Regions from separate parts of the Clostridioides sp. ES-W-0016-02 genome, predicted to be linked through region 2. Evidence: riboswitches for the same ligand, from Rfam matches in the RefSeq annotation. Region 2 holds a riboswitch; each other region holds the start of a gene.

Region 1 (7,474 bases), 590 kb from region 2:
TTTCTATAATTCCATCTAATCCATAATTTAAAGGATAAAAATAGTTTATAACTTCTCTACCTTGAGGAAGTGTATATCCTGAATCAAACATACATATAAGTGTACTCATTAAATTTTCTTTTAAATCATAATCTGGCATCATCTTTTCATAGTGAAATCCTAAATCTTCAACTGATTTTCCAACCCATTCCTTTGCCATTTTTACAAGAACAGGTACTTCTTCTTTTCTCATTCCAAATTTACCAGCTATTGAAACAACATTTCCAAAACTTTCAGTTACATTTCCTCCACCAGAACCAAATTTTGTAAGCTCATCTGCTGTATTACTAGCTAATTTCTTTGCTTCTTCTTTCATTTGTTCTCCCTGAGCAACAAAGAAACTTTCACTTACCCAAGGCATTGGGAAAGAACCTCTATAATGGCGTGTTTTTTGCATTACTATCTTCTCACCAGGTATTATATTTGGTGTCATATGAGAAAAAGCAGCTTTAAGAGCTTTAGCTCTTCTAACTACTGCTATATCCCCATCTGATTTTCTATATTCTCTATTGTACCAATATGGAAATTCCATATCAGCTGTAGACAATGTATTGTAATATACATTCAATAAATCATCTGCTCTTTTACTTGCTTTTTTTTCACTAAGTTCATCTAAATTTTCTTGATTTTGAAAATTTGCTTTAATATTTTTTGCTTCTAAAATACTTCTTATTTTATCTTCTTTACTTTGACTCATTTCTTCCCCTCCTTAAACTTTCTATACTTAGTATAAAACTTTTTAAGAAGGGAAAAAAAGAGTCTATTACCCACTTTCTAAAATAATCTTTCTACAAAAAAATAAAACTTAAAACATTTTAGACCATAAATTTACCTTATATCTAAATATCTAAAAACCTACTGATTTATTAAAATATAAAGATTGTCCATTGTCTTGTTTTAAGCTTTAACATATACTATATTTAATTTTATAAAAATACTTGATCAATATATTTTTAAACTTAGTTTATATTACTGGTTTATCTTAAGATTCGGAACTGCATTCAGACTCATATCATGTGTTTTATTGTTTATAAAATTATAATATCCTGCGCAACCTATCATAGCAGCATTATCTGTACATAAAATTAAAGGAGGATATTTAACTATAATTCCACTCTCTTTTGCAAGTTCTGTTATTTTAGCTCTAAGACCAGAGTTGGAAGCAACTCCACCAGAAAGAGTTATAACATCATAACCTTTATCTTTTGTCGCTTTTAATGCTTTAGTAGCTAAAACTTCAACTACTGCTTCTTGAAAAGATGCAGCAACATCTTCAACTACTATTTCTTCGTTTTTCATCCTTTTTCCATTTAAATAATTTAATACAGAAGATTTTAGACCACTAAAACTAAAGTCATAGCTATCATCTTCTAAATAAGCTCTTGGAAATTCTATAGCATGCTTATTCCCTTTTTTAGCTAAATTATCAATAATAGGTCCTCCTGGATACCCCAAATTCATAGCCCTTGAAATCTTATCAAAGGCTTCTCCAGATGCATCATCTCTAGTCTTTCCTAAAATTTCATATTTACCATAATCTTTAACTTCTACTAAGTGAGTATGACCTCCAGATACTATTAATGTTATAAAAGGAGGTTTTAAATCTTTATGCTCTATATAGTTTGCACTTAGATGTCCTTCAATATGATTTACTCCTACAAGAGGAATATCCAATGTATATGCAAGTGCTTTAGCATAAGATAATCCTACTAATAAAGCCCCTACTAGTCCTGGGCCATATGTAACTGCAATGTGGTCTATATCATTAAATCCTATATTTGCCCCATCTAAAGCTTCTTGAACAACTATATCAATATTTTCAACGTGTTTTCTTGAAGCCACCTCTGGTACTACTCCGCCAAACTTTTTATGTGTTTCTATTTGAGTAGAGATTATGTTTGAAAGTACTTCTCTACCATTTTTTAAAACTGATGCAGCTGTTTCATCACAGCTACTCTCTATAGCTAATGTTATTATATCACCCATAAACTCTACACCTCTTTTAATTGATTCCACATTATAATTGCATCTTCTTTGTTATCATTATAGTATTCTTTTCTGATTCCACCCATTTTAAATCCATATTTTCTATATAGATTTTGTGCTATTTTATTTGATGCTCTAACTTCTAATGTCATAGACGCAATATTATTATCTTTACATAAATCAACTAATCTTTTTATTAACTTATCTCCTATTTTTTTGCCTCTATAGTCACTATGAACAGCCACATTATTTATATGACCTTCATCAAGTATAAGCCAAATTCCAACATATCCAACTACTTTTCCATCTAGTTTTGCTACTATATACTTTGCTACTTCATTAGATAACTCTTTTCTAAAAGATTCTTTTGACCAATAATCTTCAAAACAATTTTTTTCCACTTCAAAAACTTCATCTATATCTTTAATAGTCATTTCTTCTATTTTTACATCATCTATTATTTGTTTTGTATTATCTTTCATTATTTATCCTCTTCATTTTTTCGTCATATTGTACTTCGGCCTGAGATTTTCTGATATACATAGGGTTTATTGTATAACAAGTATGTACATCTATATTTTTACTATATTTATTTAGTGCTACAGAACATAAGCTTCCTGCTTTAGATACATTATGAGCTGGTGAAGGTATCTTTATATTTTTTACGTTTTCTAGCTCATCCTTATATTTATAAACAGCTTCTCCAACTATTATAAATTCTTCATCACTTGATTTAATTTCCTTTAGTAAAGTTTCAAATTCTACAACATCGACACTATCTAACTCTATTAACTCTCCATCTTCAAACTTATATTTAGCTGAATACACCTGATTTTTTTGTGCATCTAATATAGAGCATATTTTTCTTTCACATAAATTCATATTACCTGCTAAAGATTCTAAAGAATTTACTGCTATTATTGGTAGATTATTTACATGGGCTATAGCTTTTACTGTAGCCATACCTATTCTAAGACCTGTAAATGAACCAGGGCCTATACATATAGCTAACAAATCCATCTCTTTTATGTTTAAATCACTTATATCCAACATATTTTCTATCATTGGCATAAGCTTTTGTGAATGAGTTTTTTTGTTATTTACTGTAAACTCACAGATTAAATTATCATCTTCAACAACTGCTACACTTGCTGCCATAGAAGATGTATCTATACCTAATATCTTCATTATTTAATCAACTCCTCAACTATACTTTTATAATAATCTCCTTTTGGAGTTAATATCATTTCTCTTCCTTCATCTTTGTACCTTAATTCTATGTTTAAATATTCTTTTGGAAGTATATCTTCTATTAAATTACCCCATTCAATTATACAGATTCCATTTGAATTTATATATTCATCATATCCAATATCATACATTTCATCACTACTACCAATTCTATAAACATCAAAATGATACAAAGGTATTTTTCCTTCATATTCGTTTATTATAGTAAAAGTTGGGCTTGTTATATAATCATTTATACCTAATGAGTCTGCTAAGCTTTGTGTCATTGTGGTCTTTCCAGCTCCTAAATCCCCCACTAAACAAATTACACTACCTTCTTTTAATAATTTACCTAATTTATATCCTATTTCTCTAGTTTTACTTTCATTTTCTAAATATATTTTTGCCATTAATTCATCTCCATCTTGATATAATCGTCGTGTGAATTTATATCACTGCTTAATTAATTATAGTATAAGCCCCAACTATTATAAAGTACTTCTATTTATCTTTTTTGTTTATCTTTCAATATTGATGATTCTATTAAAACTTATATATAATCATCAATAGCAATCCTTACATATTCTTTTGCCTTACAATTTTGTTTCAGGGCTTCTTTACATATTTCCTCTGATTGCTCTTTTACATACTTGAGAGATTTATAATTTTCTTTTACTGCTTCAATGCACATTTTTTCTGTTTGATTCTTTATATACATAAGCATCTTTCCATTTTGTCTTACAATCTCTGTACATATCTCTTCTGTATAGTTATCTATGTAATTTAGTACATCTTTAATATTGTACTTTTTATCCAAGTATCTTATAGCTCTTATACATGTTTCTTCTGTCTTATTATTAACAAATTGTAGGCTTCTTCCATCTTGTTTAACTGCTTCTAAACATATTCTTTCTGTCTGCTGATTTACATATTGTAATGCCATACCATTTTGACTTACAGCTTCAATACACATTTTTTCTGTTTGGTTTTGTACATATTTAAGTGCTTTATAGTTTCGTTTTATTGCTTCTATACATAATTCTTCACTTTGTTCTCTAACATATGCAAGACACCTGCCATCTTTTTTAATTGCTTCTAAACATATTTTTCTTGTTTGAACCTCTAAAGCTTTTAATATACTTACAACATCTATATTAGAAGAACATCTTATTGCTTTTATAATAAGTTCTTCTGTTTGATTTCTTACATACTTAAGTGCATTGCAATCTTTTTTTATTGCTTCAAGGCATATATACTCAGTTTGTTCTTTTACATATTCAAGTGCTCTATAATTGTACCTTATAGCTTCTAAACATAATTCTTCTGTTTGCTCTTTTACATACTCCAAAGCTTTATAATTCTGTCTTATAGCTAAAATACACATACCATCTGTTTGATTATTTATATTTTCTAATTCATGATAGTCATACTTCACTCTTTCCATATTTTCAATATATTCATTCGTAATATACTTTAAAGAATCTCCTAACATTTTACTATCAATGCCTATATGAATATTTTCCCAATCACTATTAAAATAATACCCTTTATCGTCTAAAAATACTTTTTTCATTTTTTTACATACTTTCATAAATCTACTCTCCTATCATCATTAAATTAGTTATTATTAAGAATTACAATTCAAAACATTATTTATTCTTAATAATAACTTTATTTTTTGTCTATTATGAATTCGCTCTGCATATTGTAGATACCTTTTTAGTATTTTAATAGTTAATCGTTTTAATTCTTCCTTTATTTTAAAAATTAAATCTGTCTAAATATTTCTTATTTTAAATACATTTTTTGATAAATTAATAAAGCCATAATGTATTTAATACATCAATCACAACATGAGACTGAAGTTATAAATAAATTATGGCTTTCCAATATATTTAATTTTAAAATTTTATATTTTCTTGTCTGATTATTTTTTTATTACATTTCCCATTTTTTTATAAAGTGGTAATGTTACTAAAGATATTATCACAGCTTTTAGTACATTAAATGGAGCTATCATCCAAATTACAAAAGTAAATAGGTCATGAATCTTAGGATTTATAGCTGAACCTAACCCTATTATAGCATCTAGTCCCATAAATTGACCATAAAGTGGTAACATTACAAAGTAATTTAACACTGAGCCAATTATAGTCATAGCTATTGTTCCTAATACAAATCCAATTAATATGCCTTTTAAATCTTTACTTTTCTTATATGAATAACAAAGTATCATTACATAAGAACCACCAATTAATATATTTGCAAACTCTCCTACTCCTCCAGTTGTTGTTGCTGTAATCGCTTGTAGTATATTTTTTACTACAACTATTCCAAATCCAACTAATGGTCCTAAAGACATCCCTCCAAATATTGCTGGAATATCTGATAAGTCAATTTTTAAGAAATCTGGAAATATACCTGGTATTGGTGCTTGAATAAACATTAGTAAATAAGATATTGCTGATAAAATTGACATTACTACTAAAGTTCTTGTTGAAATCATATTACTTCTTTTTGCTGTACTTTGCATAATTATTATCCTCCTAATAAATATATTTATATTTTTTTAGGAAAAACAAAAAACTCGAAGACCTTATCTTCGAGTTTTTATGGATATAGTTTAAACAAACTAAAATAAACTTATTTATATTCCATAAATATCTTCTCTCATCCAGACTTTACTGTCGGCTTTGGAATTTCACCAAATCAACCACATAAGTAGTTCGCGGGCTATACCGCCGGTAGGGAATCTCACCCTGCCCCGAAGATCTTCTTTGATTTTTTAATTTTCCTTACACTCTTATATTAGTTAATTTTTTAATAATTGTCAAGTTATTTTTTTTCATACACTACTTTCCCATTTATTATAGTGTAAAGTACATTACTTTGAATCTCTAGTGGAGAATTATCCCAAATTACTATATCTGCATCTTTACCAACTTCTATAGAACCTACTCTATCTTCAATTCCTAGAGTCTTAGCTGGATTTATTGTAATGGATTCTATTGCTTTTTCTTCTTTCATTCCATGCTTAACTGCTATCCCTGCACATATTGGAAGATATTGAACTGGTATTACTGGATGGTCTGTCATTATACATACATCGAGTCCTGCATTTGAAAGTATTCCAGCTGTATTAAACGTTAAATTTCTAAGTTCAAATTTAGACCTTTCTGATAATGATGGCCCTACTATTACAGGAAATCCTTCTTCCAATACCTCCTCCACTATAAGATGACCTTCTGTACAATGGTCTAATGTAAGCTTTAAATTAAACTCTTTTGCAATCCTTATGGCTGTGAACATATCATCAGCTCTATGGGCATGTGCTTTAAAAGGAATTTCTCCTCTTAAAACGGGTATTAAACTTTCCATTTTTATATCATATTCAGGTTTTTCACAATCTTCATCATCATGACTTTCATACAGGTCGACTTCCTCTAAATATTCTTCTGCTTTTTTAAGATTCTCTCTAAGTAATGAAGCTATTGCCATTCTAGTTTGTGGAGATTTATCATCTTGACCATAACAGCTTTTTGGATTTTCTCCAAAGGCTATTTTAGACGCTACTGGATTTTTTATTACCATTTTATCAATTCTTTTCCCATAGGTCTTTATAGCTATACATTGACCTCCCATAACATTTGCACTTCCAGGAGTTGTACATACAGAAGTTATACCACCTTCAAAAGCTTCTTTAAATGTTCTGTCCATTGGATTAATCCCATCTATAGGATTTAATTGTGGTGTTATTGGGTCAGTTTCTTCATTTCCATCTGCTCCTTCAAATCCTATACCATCTTCCCACAATCCTAAATGAGTATGGGCATCTATAAACCCTGGAAACACAAATTTACCACTTGCATCTATTACCTCTACATCTAAAGGTGCTATTAAGTCTTTTCCTATCTCTATTATTTTTCCTTGATCTATAAGTATATCTCCCTGAATTATTCCATTTGTTATGGTATTTATGCTACCATTTTTTATAAAAACCATTCATTTTCCTCCTGATTTTCAATACTATACTAACTATTTTAAATATTATCTCTTACAATCTCATTTCATAATTTCTTAAATTTTTTATTATGCTACTTACATTTATAATTGTTACACATAAGTATCATAACTAAACATAAATTAACCTATTTTTTCATTGATAATGCAACTCTTTTTTTATTTAAATCAATTCCAATTACTTTTACATCTACTATAT
Region 2 (7,474 bases):
GTTAAACCTACTAATGCAAATACTGTAACACCGATAGTTGCAGATAAAGAACCAAAAAAACCAGCAGTCTTAAATCCAACAAATGTAGCACTATTTATTGCTACAGGACCTGGCGTAGATTGTGATATAGCAAGTAAATCTAAGAACTCTTGATTAGTTATAAGGTGGTATTTAGATATAAATTCTTGTTGAATAAATGGTAGCATAGCATAACCACCACCAAAACTAAAGGCTCCTATTTTAAGGAATATTAAGAAGAGTAGTGTTATTTCTGACATAGACTATATACACCTCCTCCAATTATTAAATAAATAGGACTTATATTGAATACACCAACAGATAAAACTGCTATAATTAATAGTAGTATGTTAGTTTTAGACTTTGGCAGTTTCTTAAACATGCTTGTAAAAGAATACAATATAAGAGCTATTACTACAGGCGCAACTCCTTTAAAAAATCCATCTAGAATTTTAGATGAGGAATTTTTAAAGTATAAATATGACAATACTAAGACTATACAAAATGACGGTAGAGCAGAGCCTAGGGTACATATAAGAACTCCTGGTATACCATAAAGCTTATATCCTAATAATACAGATATATTAATTGCTAGTACTCCAGGATAACTTTGAGCTATGGATAGATAATCGATAAATTCTTCCTGCTCTAAAAGTTTTTGTTTGTTTACAAGTTCATCTTGTATAAGAGGAACCATAGCGTATCCACCACCAAATGTAAACGCACCAATTTTTAAAAAGGTTAAAAACAATTTCAACATAATAGAAACCTCCAAATGATAAATAACATCTAAGTATACTAACATTAATATTATATCATAATAAAATAATAATATAATATGCCAAGAAGTTATTGTTAATGTTGAAAATTAACATGTGCAAATATATAATATAAAATGCAAAATAATTAAACTAGAAAAGGAGTAATGTTGATGGAACAAAATTATACTAAAATAGATCATGAATTACCATTAATCCCTTTGAGGGGATTAGCAATATTTCCATATATGATATTAAATTTTGATATAGGAAGAGAAATATCTCTTAAAGCTTTAGACCAAGCTATGATGGATGAAGAACTTATATTTTTAACATCTCAAAAAGAAGCAGATGTTGATGAACCAGGTGAAGAGGATTTTTATCATGTAGGAACAATTTGTAAAGTTAAACAAATGATAAAATTACCAGGAGATACAGTTCGCGTTTTGGTTGAGGGTGTATCAAGAGGTAGAGTTAAAAAAATAGAGCAAGAAGAAGGATACTTTAGAGCAGTAATAGAAGAAATTGTTTTTGATAGTGATAATTTAGATAGTGAAACAGAAGTTGAAATTGAAGCATTTGTAAGAAATGTATTTGATGCTTTTGAAGAGTATATAAATATTGGAAATAGAGTATCACCAGAAATATTGATATCTTTAGCTGATATAGAAGATGTAGATAGATTTATAGATACAATAGCTGCAAATATTTATCTAAAATCAAGTCAGAAACAAGAAATATTAGAAGAATTTGATATTAAGAAAAGACTTGAACTTATATATTCTATATTACTAGAAGAGATAGATATATTAAAAATAGAAAAAAAGATAACTTTAAGAGTTAAAAAACAAATGAATAAAGTTCAAAAAGAATACTATCTTAGAGAGCAATTAAAAGCTATACAAAAGGAATTAGGTGAGGAAGAAGATATAAATTCTGAAGCAGATGAGTATAGAGAAAAGCTTAAAAAAATAAAAGCACCTAAAACTACTAAAGAGAAAATAGAAAAAGAAATTGATAAATTTTCAAAGATATCTTCAATGTCTCCAGATGTATCTGTAAGTAGAAATTATTTGGATACTATATTCTCATTACCATGGAATAAAGAAACAAAGGATAAACTAGATATAGTTAAAGCACAAGCTATACTAGATGAGGACCATTACGGGCTGGAGAAGGTTAAAGAAAGAATATTAGAGTATTTAGCCATAAGAACTCTTGCTAAATCACTTAAAGGTCCTATAATATGTCTAGTTGGACCTCCAGGGACAGGGAAAACATCTATAGTCAAATCAATAGCAAGAGCATTAAATAGAAAATTTGTAAGAATATCTTTAGGTGGCGTTAGAGATGAAGCCGAAATAAGAGGACACAGAAGGACTTATGTAGGTTCTATTCCAGGAAGAATAATTAATGGAGTCAAAGAAGCTCAGACTAAAAATCCTGTGTTTTTATTTGATGAGATAGATAAAATGGCAGCAGATTATAAAGGTGACCCAGCTTCAGCTATGCTGGAAGTATTGGACCCAGAGCAAAATAAGGATTTTGTGGACCACTATTTAGAAATACCTTTTGATTTATCAAAGATACTATTTGTTACAACAGCAAACAGTTTAAGCAATATTCCAAGACCATTATTGGATAGAATGGAAGTAATAGAAGTATCTGGATATATAGAAGAAGAAAAGTTAAATATAGCAAAACAATACTTACTTCCAAAACAAATTAAAGAGCATGCTTTAAAAGAGAATTTTGTAAAAATGGATGATGAAACTTTAAGAAGCATAATAAATCATTATACAAGAGAAGCTGGAGTAAGAACATTAGAAAGAACTATTGGTAAAGTTTGTAGAAAAATTGCCAAAAAATATGTTGAGGACCCAACACTTGAAGAAGTTGTTGTAAATAAGTCTGACTTAGAAAAATATCTTGGAAAAGATATGTTTAAATACCAACTTGCAGAGCTTAATCCTCAAATAGGGCTTGTAAATGGACTTGCATGGACAGCAGTTGGTGGAGTTACCCTTGAAGTAGAGGTAAATGTGCTTAAAGGAAAGGGTGAAATTGTATTAACTGGAAAACTAGGAGATGTTATGAAAGAATCTGCTAAGACAGGTATTTCTTATATAAGATCAATAGTGGACAAGTTTGATATAGACCCTGATTTTTATAAAACTAATGATATTCATATACACATCCCAGAAGGTGCTGTTCCAAAAGATGGACCATCAGCTGGTATAACTATGGCACTTGCAGTGATTTCAGCACTTACTAAGAGACCTGTACCAGGTAATATAGCTATGACAGGAGAAATAACTTTAAGAGGTAGAGTGTTAGCTGTAGGAGGAGTTAAGGAAAAACTATTAGCAGCTCATAGAGCTGGCATAACAAAAGTTCTAATTCCTAAAGAGTGTGAAGCTGATTTAGATGAGATACCAGAAAATGTAAAAGAAAAGATGGAGTTTGTACTTGTAGAGCATATGGATGAAGTATTAGAACAAGCTTTATTAAAGAGTGGTGAAAAAAATGAAAATTAGAAGTTCAGAGATAACTATGAGTGCTGTGAATAAATCACAGTATCCAGCAGAAGGTATCCCAGAGATAGCTCTGGCTGGTAGGTCAAATGTTGGAAAATCATCAATAATAAATACATTACTTAATAGAAGAAACTTTGCTAGAACTAGTCAAACACCAGGAAAAACTAGAACTATAAATTTTTATCTTATAAATAACGAATTTTATTTTGTAGACCTTCCAGGATATGGGTATGCTAAAATAGCCAAATCTGAAAAAGAAAAATGGGGAGGTATAATGGAACGATATCTAGAAAGTAGACAAGAATTATGTTCTATATTCCTACTTGTAGATATTAGACATGAACCTACAGCAGACGATAAACTTATGTACGAATGGATAAAACATTTTGGATATAACTGTGTAGTTATTGCAACTAAGGCAGACAAAATATCTAGAGGACAATATCAAAAGCATATAAGTATTATAAGAAAGAAATTGCAAATGGAGAGTAGTGAAAAAGTAATTCCTGTTTCTTCGCTAAAAAAGACTGGTGTTGAAGAACTTTGGGAAGAAATTGTAAGTCAATACAATCAACATGGATATGAAATAACAGTAGATTAATTTTAAGTGTTTATATATATTAAAATCAAATAAAGGATGCCTCAAAATGTTTTTAAGGGAAATTTTGTGGCATCCTTGTTGTTTATAAGCAATAAATATCGGTAATTATTGTTAGAAATTAATAAAATTAATAAAATTAGTGTAAATTAGTTTGTTTAAAGATTTACTGACTTATATAATTAGTAATGAATTTTGACTAAGAAGTAGATTTTTCTGTCTTTCTCATAAAGCAAACGGTAAGTATGAGTCCTATAAAGCATACTGATGCTGCAATCCAGTAAGATTGATTACTAGCCGCAACATAAGCTAGTGTATGACTTGTAGACTTTTGATGATATGTAAGTCTTTGTGCAAAGAAACTACTGAAAAAGGCTGTTCCAAGAGCAAATGACAAATTACGAACAGTTGCAAGAAAACTTCCCCCATATCCTTGTTTTTGAGGAGGAACGTCTGCCAAGATACTACTATTGTTTGGTGAACTAAAAGAACCTAATCCAAAGCCAAAAATAATTAAGCATAGAATCAAAAGATATAATGGAGAATCAGCTTTTAAAAGTGCCATTCCAACCAGAGCAATAGTCATAAATGAAAAAGATACAGTCAGAATATTTTTTGCACCATGTTTGTCAGAAAGAGAACCGGAAATAGGTGCTATAAGTACCATAATAAGTGGATGAACAGTCATGACAGAACCAGCCATCATAGGAGATAAATTTTTTAGTTGTTCTAGATAAAAAGGAAGTAGAAAAGATACTGCCATTTGAGGAAAATAACAAGCTATTCCAATAATATTGCCTATAGTGAAATTTCTATTTTTAAACAAAGGTAAATCAATAAAACTTTGTTCAAATTTTACTTCTCTTAATACCAACATAAAAAATGCTATAATTGCTACTATTCCTAGATACCATTTTGTATTTCCTTCTCCATTCATTGCAAGTAAGATAAGTGTGGTACAAGATGAAAATAATAGAAGTCCTGGAATATCGAAACTTTTGTTTTGTTCATCTAAAATAGGTTTTGGTAGAAATTTTATTCCAAGAAAGACTGCTATAATACCAATAGGTATATTGATTATGAAGATAGAAGGCCATCCAAAGTGTTCTAAAAGTATTCCACCAATTACAGGACCACTCATATTCCCTATACCAACTACTGCTCCAGTAATTCCTATAGCCTTTCCCTTCTCATTTGCTGGAAATGCATTAGAAACTATACCAAGTCCAGTTGCCATTAAAATACTTGCTCCAATTGCTTGAAATATTCTTGATAAAATCAATGTTGTTAGGTTATTAGATATACTACATAGAAAGGAACCTATTGTAAATACAAAAAATCCTAACGTATATAGATAATTTGAACCCACCTTATCGCCAAGTTTCCCAAAAAACAACATAGTAGCTGTTACAACCAACATATAAGCTGTAACTACCCATTGGATTTGCGACATATTAATTTTAAAGTCGGCAGCAATTGTAGGATTTGCGATATTTAGTATACTTCCATCAAGAGTAGACATAAATACACCAATACAGATGATAATTAATACTATCCATTTTTGTTTCACTGATAACACCCCAATCTTTTACATAGTAGATTTTGTTTTATAAGTACAGTATAGTTACAAAATAAACAACAAAAAAGCACCTATGTTTTAGGTACCTTAGAATATGTTTATTTTCATGAATAAATGCGGTAGTTGAAGGATTTGTATAGATTACTCATGTAAAATTACATAAAGGTACTCGTATACTATTTTCTTCTACCATCCAGATTTTACTGTCGGCTTTGGAATTTGACCAAATTCTGCCATAAGGCTCGCGGGCTTTTACCGCCGATAGGGAATTTCACCCATTTCTGAAGAAAAACAGATGTATTTTTTAATTTTATTTTAACATAAAATAACAATCGAGACAATTAGATTTAAGCAATACAGACAGCTACACCACAATATAGAAGGTTTTATTATACTTTTGGACAAAACCTAAATTAGAGTATAATAATAGATTGAAATTAAGTAAAATAAGTTATTGTCATTGCTGAATGATAAGTTTTATATTTAGTAAAAGCATAAAGCTGTAACAAAACTCGTATAATATTAATATCTTAATTAAGAGGTATGGTAAATTATGAGGAGGCGCTAATATGGAAGGAAAGATAAAAAAGGCATTTCCAGGTGGAAACACATCACAAGGCTCATATTCTTTTTTTGACTATATAATTCCGGAAAATGTAAAAAGAGTTTTTTGTTTAAAGGGTGGACCTGGAGTAGGAAAATCCTCACTAATGAAAAAAATTTATAAAGAGTTTTTGCATAGAGGATATGATATTGAATTATATCATTGCCCTTCTGACCCAAGTTCGTTGGATGGTGTAGTTATAAAGAAACTAGGCGTGGTACTTATGGATGCAACTGCTCCACATACTGTAGACCCTAAACTCCCAGGTGCTTTGGACGAGATAATTAATTTAGGAGATTACTGGAATACAGAGGAGTTAGAAAAAAATAGACAAGAAATTTCAAACTATGATAAAGATATTAGTAATGCTTTTAAAAGAGCATTTAAATTTTTAAAATCAGCAGAGCCAATTTTTAGAGATATCGAGGAAAAATATTCTGACTGTATGGACTATGGAAAAGTAAATTTAGTTACAGAAGAATTTATAAAAAGATTATTTGATGGAGTAGATAGTACAGGAAAGTTAAAGAAAGAAAAGCATTTATTTGGCTCAGGGATAACTCCTGTAGGATGCTTAGATTATACAGAACATATTTTAAAGGATGTAGGGAAGGTTTATTATTTATCAGGGGAAATAGGCTCTGGGAAAACTACACTTTTGAGTAAAGTGTACAAAAAAGCAATTGAGAAAGGTTTGAATGTAGAAGTTTATCACTATCCGCTTATTCCTGAAAAAATTGAAACTATATTATTAACTGATTTAGATATAGGAATAACTATAAGCAGTACTTTTAAAGATGAAGATACAATTGATTTGAATCAATTTTTAAATAGAGAAAAATTACTTAAATACGAAGAAGATATTAAATTTGATGAGAAAGTTTTAGATGACTTAATTTGTTGGTCAATTTTAAATCTTAAGAGAGCTAAATCAAAACATGATATTATAGAAAGTTACTATAGTCCGAATATGAGATTTGATGAAGTAGGAAAATTGAGAGATGAATTAGTTAAGAGAATCTCAAAATATGAGGAAAATATATAAAGTATGTCTGTTTAAAATTAATATTAACTAGTATATATAATCAACAGCAAACTGCTATGGCTTTGAAGCTATGGCAGTTTGCTGTTTTTTGCTATAATTTAAACAGATAAATCTTTGCACAAAAAGACAAGAAAATTTAGAAAATTTATTATAAAATATGGGGGTACATATGAAATGGCTAGATGGATTACAACAATCTATTGATTATATTGAAGAAAATATTTTAGAAAAGTTAGATTATGAATATTTAGCAAGGTATACAAATATGTCAGTGTTTTATTATCAACGAATGTTTAGTGTATTAGTAGGTATATCTGTTGGTGAATATATTAGGA
Region 3 (7,474 bases), 2.0 Mb from region 2:
TAGTGCACCTAATGCTGCTGCAACAGCACATGTAACTCACCCTGTAAAACAAGGTTTAATCCAATCTCTAGGTGTTTTTACAGATACTATAATTATATGTAGTTGTACAGCATTCATGGTATTATTATATTCAGATTATGCTAGTAGTGGAGCAACAGGAATTGAATTAGCTCAAGAAGCTTTAACTCACCATATAGGTCCAATAGGAAATATTTTTATAGCAGTTTGTATATTCTTATTTGCATTTAGTTCTATAGTAGGAAATTATTACTATGGAGAATCAAATATGGAGTTTATGAGTGGAAGTAAAATTAAACTTAATGTATTTAGAGTTTTCGTTGTAGGTATGGTTTTATTTGGTTCTCTTACTCAAGTAGAAGTAGTCTGGAATTTAGCAGATTTATTTATGGCACTGATGGCTATAATAAACTTAATAGCAATAACTCTTTTAGGTAAGTACGCATTTATTGCTTTAAAAGACTATACAAGCCAAAAAAAATCTGGAATAAAAGACCCTGTATTTATTGCAGATGAAATAGAAGGACTAGAAAATGTATCAGAGTGGCATGCTGAATTATCTGATGAACGTTTAGGATAAAAAGTAGTATAAAAATTATAGAGTAATTTTGATAGATTAGAATGTATTTAATTTATGTGAATATAGTATTTTAGTTAACTTATATTACTGGAATTTTTAATTCCAGTAATATTTTTTTATATCAAGTATATTATATTTTATTAAGAGTTTTTAGTATTTTAATATAATTTAGTTATCATAAATAATATATTAAAACCTCTCTTTTTAAATACTACACAATTAAATCTTGTAAGTTATCTTCAAAGCTTTCTAAGTAATCACAAAATAATCTAAACTCTTCTATATTTTTGATTTCTTGTAAATTTCTTAAGTCTATCATCATGTTGCTATATTTATGCAACATAAAACTCATATCATATATTTCACATTTAACAAATCCTTCTTGATAGTTGTATTTATAAGGTTCATATTTTGAAAAATTTGATTCAAAGTATTTTATTTTAGCATAACATAATCTGTGTATATTGAATAAAAGAGCAAATATAGATTCTTTAACTGCAAACTTGTGTGTGAAGTATTTTACAGTGTGGTATTTATCGTGTTTAAATTCCCAAATTAAATCTTCATTCAAAGTAAGAGAATATTTTTTTATAAGGTTACGTTTTTCTAGTGTTAAATCTTGTATTGAACTTGTTTTCATAATTCAGTCCCCCATAAATATTCAATAAACAACCATTAAATTATGGTGTTCATTTATAGTTTATTATTGCTTACTTAATTATATTGTATAATTAATCGAGAAAATAATAAAATAGATAATTAATATAACATTAATATATGCTATAAATAAAAACGATAGCTTTGATAGTAATATGTACAAATTTATGGTATTTTATATTTAGATTTATATTTGTAGTTATTTTAAGCTTTTAAAAGTATTTTTTATTATTAACTTATATTTCCTAGATTACAGGGAATTTAACACTAAAAATCTATCTTGTGTCCTTAAAAATTTACATAATGATTGTATATATTCTAATTTCAAAATATACGTGAATAGTGTTGGTATTTCTAATGAATATGAAGATATGGGTAAGGTTGTTCAAATAGATAATTATCTTTAAAATTATTAAGTACCAAAAGACAAGTATGCTTTGCCATATTGGTACTTAATAGTATTTTATAGTCTCTATTTTAATTTCCACTATTTAATCAATAAAGGTATTTAATCTAGAACCTTAAATAGGTTTGCCATTTCTAGTGCATTCATAGCACAATCATATCCTTTATTTCCAGCTTTTGTGCCAGCTCTTTCAATAGCTTGTTCAATATTTTCTGTTGTTACTATTCCAAATATAACAGGTAATTCATTATCCAAAGATACTTTTGCAATGCCTTTAGATACTTCGCTACATACATAATCATAATGAGAAGTAGCACCTCTTATAACACATCCTAAACATATTATAGCATCATACTTACCACTCTTAGACATTTTTTGAGCAACGAGAGGAATCTCAAAAGCTCCAGGTACCCAAACCACTTCTATATTTTCCTGAGTAACATCGTGTCTTAAAAGGCAATCTTGAGCACCAGATAAAAGTTTTGATGTTATAAATTCATTAAAACGAGAGTTTATTATACCTATTTTTAAATCTTTTCCAATAAGTTTTCCTTCATATATCATTTTTATTTCCTCCAATTTTATTTAGGTTATAAATCTATATTTTTAGTATATATGCATATTATTGTAATAAAAATTACTTAGTAGAATAAAAATTAAATACCATTAGCTATATAATATCTAATAGATGTCCCATTTTATCCTTCTTAGTTTTCAGATATAATTTATTAAAATCATTAATTTCTTCATTAATAGGAACTCTATGTTCAATTTTTATTCCATATTTTTCTAATTGATTTATTTTGTCAGGATTATTACTTAAAAGGTTTATACTTTTTATATGTAAATTTTTTAATATCTGAGCAGCGATATAAAAATCCCTCATATCTTCTTCAAATCCAAGCATTAAATTTGCTTCAACAGTATCATAACCTTCTTCTTGAAGTTTATAAGCTTTAATTTTATTTAAAAGCCCAATACCTCTGCCTTCCTGTTTCATATAAATTAAAACACCACTTCCATTTTCTACAATTTTTTTCATAGAAGTTTCTAACTGTAGCCCACAATCACATTTTAAAGAATGAAATACATCACCTGTTAAACATTCAGAATGAAGTCTGACTAGTGTATTTTCTTCATTTACATTTCCATAAGTAAGGGCAATGTGTTCTTCATTTGAGTAAATATCTTTATATCCTATTATTTCAAAATTTCCATATTTTGTTGGAAGAAAAGCACTAGAAATTTTTTCTATAGTGGTTTCATTTCTTTTTCGATATTCTATCAAGTCTTTTATAGTAATTATTTTTAAATTATGTTTTTCTTTAAATATCATTAAATCATCAACTCTTGCCATTGTACCATCATCTTTCATTATTTCGCAGATAAGACCAATTTCTTTAAATCCTGCAAGTCTAGCAAGGTCTACAGAAGCTTCTGTGTGACCATCTCTAACTAGGATACCTCCAGTTTTTGCTATTAATGGAAATACATGTCCAGGTGTTTTAAAATCTTTACTTGTGGAACTTTCATTACAGAATAGTTTGACAGTTTCAGCTCTCTCATATGCAGATATACCTGTTAAAGTATCTATTCCATCTATAGTGACAGTAAATGCAGTTTGAAATGTGTCTGTATTTTCTTTAACCATAAGAGGTATATTTAGACTTTTAAATTTTTCTTCAGTAGCAGGAAGACAAATAAGGCCCCTACCATATGTAGCCATAAAGTTTATTGTCTCAGGTGTAGCCATTTCAGCTGCCATCAATAAATCTCCTTCATTTTCTCTGCTTTCATCATCAACTACGATTACCATTTTTCCATTTTTGATATCATTAATAGCTTCTTTAATAGTGTTAAACATGTAATTCACTCCTTTTATTATTTTTAAAAACCATTTTTAAATAAAAATTCTTTATCTATATTTGATTTATAGTTACTACTATTAGAATTTAATTCCTTGTAGTTTTTTACAAGAAAATTATTAATATACTTTCCAATTACATCACTTTCTAAATTGACAAAGTCTCCAATATTCTTTGTCAAGAGAGTAGTCTTAAATTTAGTATGAGGTATAACCGAAACCTTAAATATCTCATCATCTAAATAAGCTATAGTTAGACTTACACCATCAATAGCAACAGAACCTTTGTGTATCATTGTTGATAAAAGTTCTTTGGACGGTTGTATGCTTATTAAAACTGCATTTTCATCTTTTTCAAATTTACAAATAGTACCTTTACTATCAACATGACCTGTTACTAGGTGTCCACCAAATCTAGAAGAAAGGCTCATAGCTCTTTCAAGATTTACTTCATCACTTGGATTTAATGAACTTAAATTTGTGGAACGGACTGTTTCCATCATGACATCAGCAGTAAATTCATTTTTACCTAAACTTGAAACAGTTAAGCAAACTCCATTTACAGCAATACTATCTCCAAGATTTGTACCATCTAGTATTTTATTTGATTGTATGGTGACTTTTCCACTTTTGCCATTAGCAGTAATTTTTCTAAGTATTCCAACTTCTTCTACTATGCCAGTAAACATTTTAACCTCCTAGACGTGTATATTTATAAATTTAATTTAAAACATCAGACTCTACCAAAATATCGCCATCTATTAAAGTTACATTCTTAATTTCTAATTGTATAGCATCTGATAAGTAATCTATTCCATCTCCAGAAACGAAAGTAGGAGCATCTTTTCCACCTATAATTTTAGGTGATAAAAACAATTTGACTTTGTCAACTAAATTGTTTCTAAATAGACTGTCATTAAGTGTAGCACCACCTTCAACTAAAACAGAATCAATTTTTAATTCTCCTAATTTATACATTACAAATTCTAAATCTACCATATTATTTTTTTTAGGAGAAAGTACTACTTCAATATTATTTTTTCTTAGAACTAATGATTTTTCACTATCTTCACAACACGTAAAAACTATAGTTTTATTGTTTTTATCTTTAACTAATTTGCTATCAACTGGCAATTTTAAGTTTGTGTCTATTATTATTCTTACAGGGTGAGATACATTTTCTTGGTTAAGTCTGCAAGTTAGCAATGGATTATCATTTAAAACTGTGTTTATCCCAACCATTATACCTTGATATTTATTTCTATACTTATGAGTTAGATATCTTGATGATTCATTAGATATCCATTTTGATTCTAGCGATTTTGTGGCAATCTTGCCATCTAAACTTACTGCTGATTTTACAATACAAAGAGGTTTTTTTGTTTTTATATAGTAAAAAAATATTTCATTTAATTGTTTTGCTTCTTTTTCTAATATACCTACAGTAACATCAATGTTATTGTCTCTTAGTTTTTTTACTCCATTACCACAAACGATTGGATTTGGGTCTAATGTAGATATTACGACTCTCTTAATCTTATTTTGAATAATTTTATCTACACAAGGAGGTGTTTTGCCATAATGAGAACAGGGTTCTAAATTTACATAAAGGGTAGTGTCTTTTAAACTTTGATTAGCACTATTTATAGCATTTATTTCAGCGTGATTAGAGCCAAATCTCTCATGATATCCTTTACCTATTATGTCATCATCTTTAACGATTACACATCCCACTAATGGATTTGGATTTACAAAACCTTCTCCATTTTTAGCTAATTCAATAGCTTTTTTCATATAATAAATATCTTTCTCTTTTTGACTTATAAATTTCACAATATTTACACCTCCTATTTAAACTTAGATAATTTTCAAACAAAAAAACCCGAGAATTAACTCGGGGTTTAGAATAATCTACAATAAATATTGTATAAATGTATAGCAAAACGGCTCTACAAAAACACTTATTTAGTATATATCTTCTTCCATCCAGACTTTACTGTCGGCTTTGGAATTTAACCAAATCAACCAAGTTTTAACTCAGCTCGCGGGCTATACCGCCGATTGGGAATTTCACCCTACCCCGAAGATTAAGTATTAAATTTATATTTAGAATGTATCATAAATTATTTTACTTTGCAAACTATTTTTTTAAAAATATATGTTAATATATAATATATAACAGCTAGAAACTTTGGAATAATGCGATTGTGAATATAAAAATAAAAATTTGAACATAATCAGAAAAGAAGTTTAATTAATTTGAATTGGGAGAGAAATATATGAATAAAAAACCTTTAGAAATATTATCAAAATACTATGGATATACAAGTTTTAGAAAAGGCCAAGAGTCCATAATAAATTCTATTTTGAATAAAAAAGATGTATTAGCTATAATGCCAACTGGAGGAGGAAAATCTATATGTTATCAACTTCCAGCATTGATATTAGATGGGATGACAGTAGTGATTTCACCACTTATATCTCTTATGAAAGACCAAGTAGATGCTTTAAAAGCCATGGGAATCAATGCTGCTTTTATAAATAGTTCATTGGGAAACAAAGAATTTAATGAAATATTAAGTAATATTAGAAAAAATACTTATAAAATACTTTATATTGCTCCAGAAAGATTAGATACCCAAGAATTTCTTGAACTAATAAATAATAATGACATAAGTCAAATTGCAATAGATGAAGCACATTGTGTATCTCAATGGGGACATGATTTTAGACTGAGTTATAGAAGGATTTCTACGTTTATCAATAGTTTGTCTAAAAGACCTATAGTCACAGCCTTTACAGCTACTGCATCAGAAGAGGTAAGAGCTGATATAATAAATTTATTGTGTTTAGAGAGTCCAGATTGTTACATAACAGGGTTTGATAGAGAAAATCTAGCAATAAATATAGTGAAATCATCTAGTAAAAATAAATATATTTTAGACTATATTCAAAATCATAAAAATGAGTCTGGAATTATATATACAGCTACTAGAAAAGAAGTTGAAAATATTTATAATGGTTTGGCAAAGAGAAATATATCTGTATCAAAATACCATGCAGGTTTATCTAAAAATGAAAGAAATAAGAATCAAGAAGATTTTATAAATGATAATATAGATATAATGATAGCAACAAATGCATTTGGGATGGGTATTGATAAGCCCAATATAAGATGGGTTATACACTACAATATGCCTCAAAGTGTAGAAAATTACTACCAAGAAATAGGGAGAGCTGGTAGGGATGGAGAAAAAAGTGAATGTATACTTTTATTTTCTCCAGGAGATGTACATATACAAAAATATTTAATAGATATTGGTGTTGAAAATCCTGAAAGAAAATTATTTCAACATAAAAAACTTCAGCATATGATTGATTTAGTTTATAGTAATTCATGCTATAGGAGGACAATATTAAATTACTTTGGAGAAAATTATATAGAAAACTGTAATAACTGTAGTAATTGTTTAGTTGAAGGAGAAATAGTGGATAAAACTATAGATGCTCAAAAAGTTATTTCATGTGTAGCTAGAATGAAAAGAAGTTATGGTGTTACTACTATTGTAGATGTACTTAGAGGGTCTAAAAACAAAAAAATTTTACAACTTGGTTTAGATACTTTGTCTACATATAATATTATGAGAGATTATTCAAGTGAAGACTTGAAGAATTTTATAAATACATTAGTTTCTCATGGTTTTTTAGATTTAGTCGAAACTTTAGGTAGCGGAAACAGAGGAAGTTACCCAACTATAAGATTAAATGATATGTCTATGAAAGTTTTGAAGGGCGAGGTAAAGGTAGAATTTAAGGAAATTGTAATGACAAAATCTCTAGAAATAGAAGATGAATTATATAGTGCTTTAAGAGAATTAAGACACTTAATTGCAAGTGAAGAAAGAATAGCTCCATATATGGTTTTTGGAGATGGAACACTTAGAGCTAT

Evidence for each region. A riboswitch is a leader RNA that binds a small molecule or an ion and turns the genes downstream of it on or off. The one in region 2 is predicted to bind FMN.
Region 1: another riboswitch for FMN. It lies ahead of IC758_RS01315 (ECF transporter S component); the one in region 2 lies ahead of IC758_RS17605 (MFS transporter).
Region 3: another riboswitch for FMN. It lies ahead of ribD (bifunctional diaminohydroxyphosphoribosylaminopyrimidine deaminase/5-amino-6-(5-phosphoribosylamino)uracil reductase RibD); the one in region 2 lies ahead of IC758_RS17605 (MFS transporter).

Annotation. Positions count from the first base shown of each region.
Region 1 is NZ_CP061361.1:203,095-210,568, reverse strand. Features, by position in the region: gene hpdB (4-hydroxyphenylacetate decarboxylase large subunit) at 1-736, opposite strand, end outside; gene tsaD (tRNA (adenosine(37)-N6)-threonylcarbamoyltransferase complex transferase subunit TsaD) at 1,009-2,025, opposite strand; gene rimI (ribosomal protein S18-alanine N-acetyltransferase) at 2,031-2,507, opposite strand; gene tsaB (tRNA (adenosine(37)-N6)-threonylcarbamoyltransferase complex dimerization subunit type 1 TsaB) at 2,497-3,213, opposite strand; gene tsaE (tRNA (adenosine(37)-N6)-threonylcarbamoyltransferase complex ATPase subunit type 1 TsaE) at 3,213-3,665, opposite strand; gene IC758_RS01320 (DUF4116 domain-containing protein) at 3,806-4,846, opposite strand; gene IC758_RS01315 (ECF transporter S component) at 5,183-5,788, opposite strand; FMN riboswitch at 5,914-6,031, opposite strand; gene IC758_RS01310 (amidohydrolase) at 6,091-7,257, opposite strand; gene IC758_RS01305 (Tex family protein) at 7,404-7,474, opposite strand, start outside.
Region 2 is NZ_CP061361.1:3,805,021-3,812,494, reverse strand. Features, by position in the region: gene IC758_RS17625 (chromate transporter) at 1-278, opposite strand, end outside; gene IC758_RS17620 (chromate transporter) at 266-778, opposite strand; gene lon (endopeptidase La) at 950-3,313, shown strand; gene yihA (ribosome biogenesis GTP-binding protein YihA/YsxC) at 3,303-3,914, shown strand; gene IC758_RS17605 (MFS transporter) at 4,111-5,481, opposite strand; FMN riboswitch at 5,668-5,783, opposite strand; gene IC758_RS17600 (ATP-binding protein) at 6,060-7,139, shown strand; gene IC758_RS17595 (AraC family transcriptional regulator) at 7,309-7,474, shown strand, end outside.
Region 3 is NZ_CP061361.1:1,831,349-1,838,822, forward strand. Features, by position in the region: gene IC758_RS08900 (alanine/glycine:cation symporter family protein) at 1-598, shown strand, start outside; gene IC758_RS08905 (hypothetical protein) at 810-1,238, opposite strand; gene ribE (6,7-dimethyl-8-ribityllumazine synthase) at 1,764-2,225, opposite strand; gene IC758_RS08915 (bifunctional 3,4-dihydroxy-2-butanone-4-phosphate synthase/GTP cyclohydrolase II) at 2,332-3,525, opposite strand; gene IC758_RS08920 (riboflavin synthase) at 3,549-4,214, opposite strand; gene ribD (bifunctional diaminohydroxyphosphoribosylaminopyrimidine deaminase/5-amino-6-(5-phosphoribosylamino)uracil reductase RibD) at 4,246-5,358, opposite strand; FMN riboswitch at 5,496-5,617, opposite strand; gene recQ (DNA helicase RecQ) at 5,805-7,474, shown strand, end outside.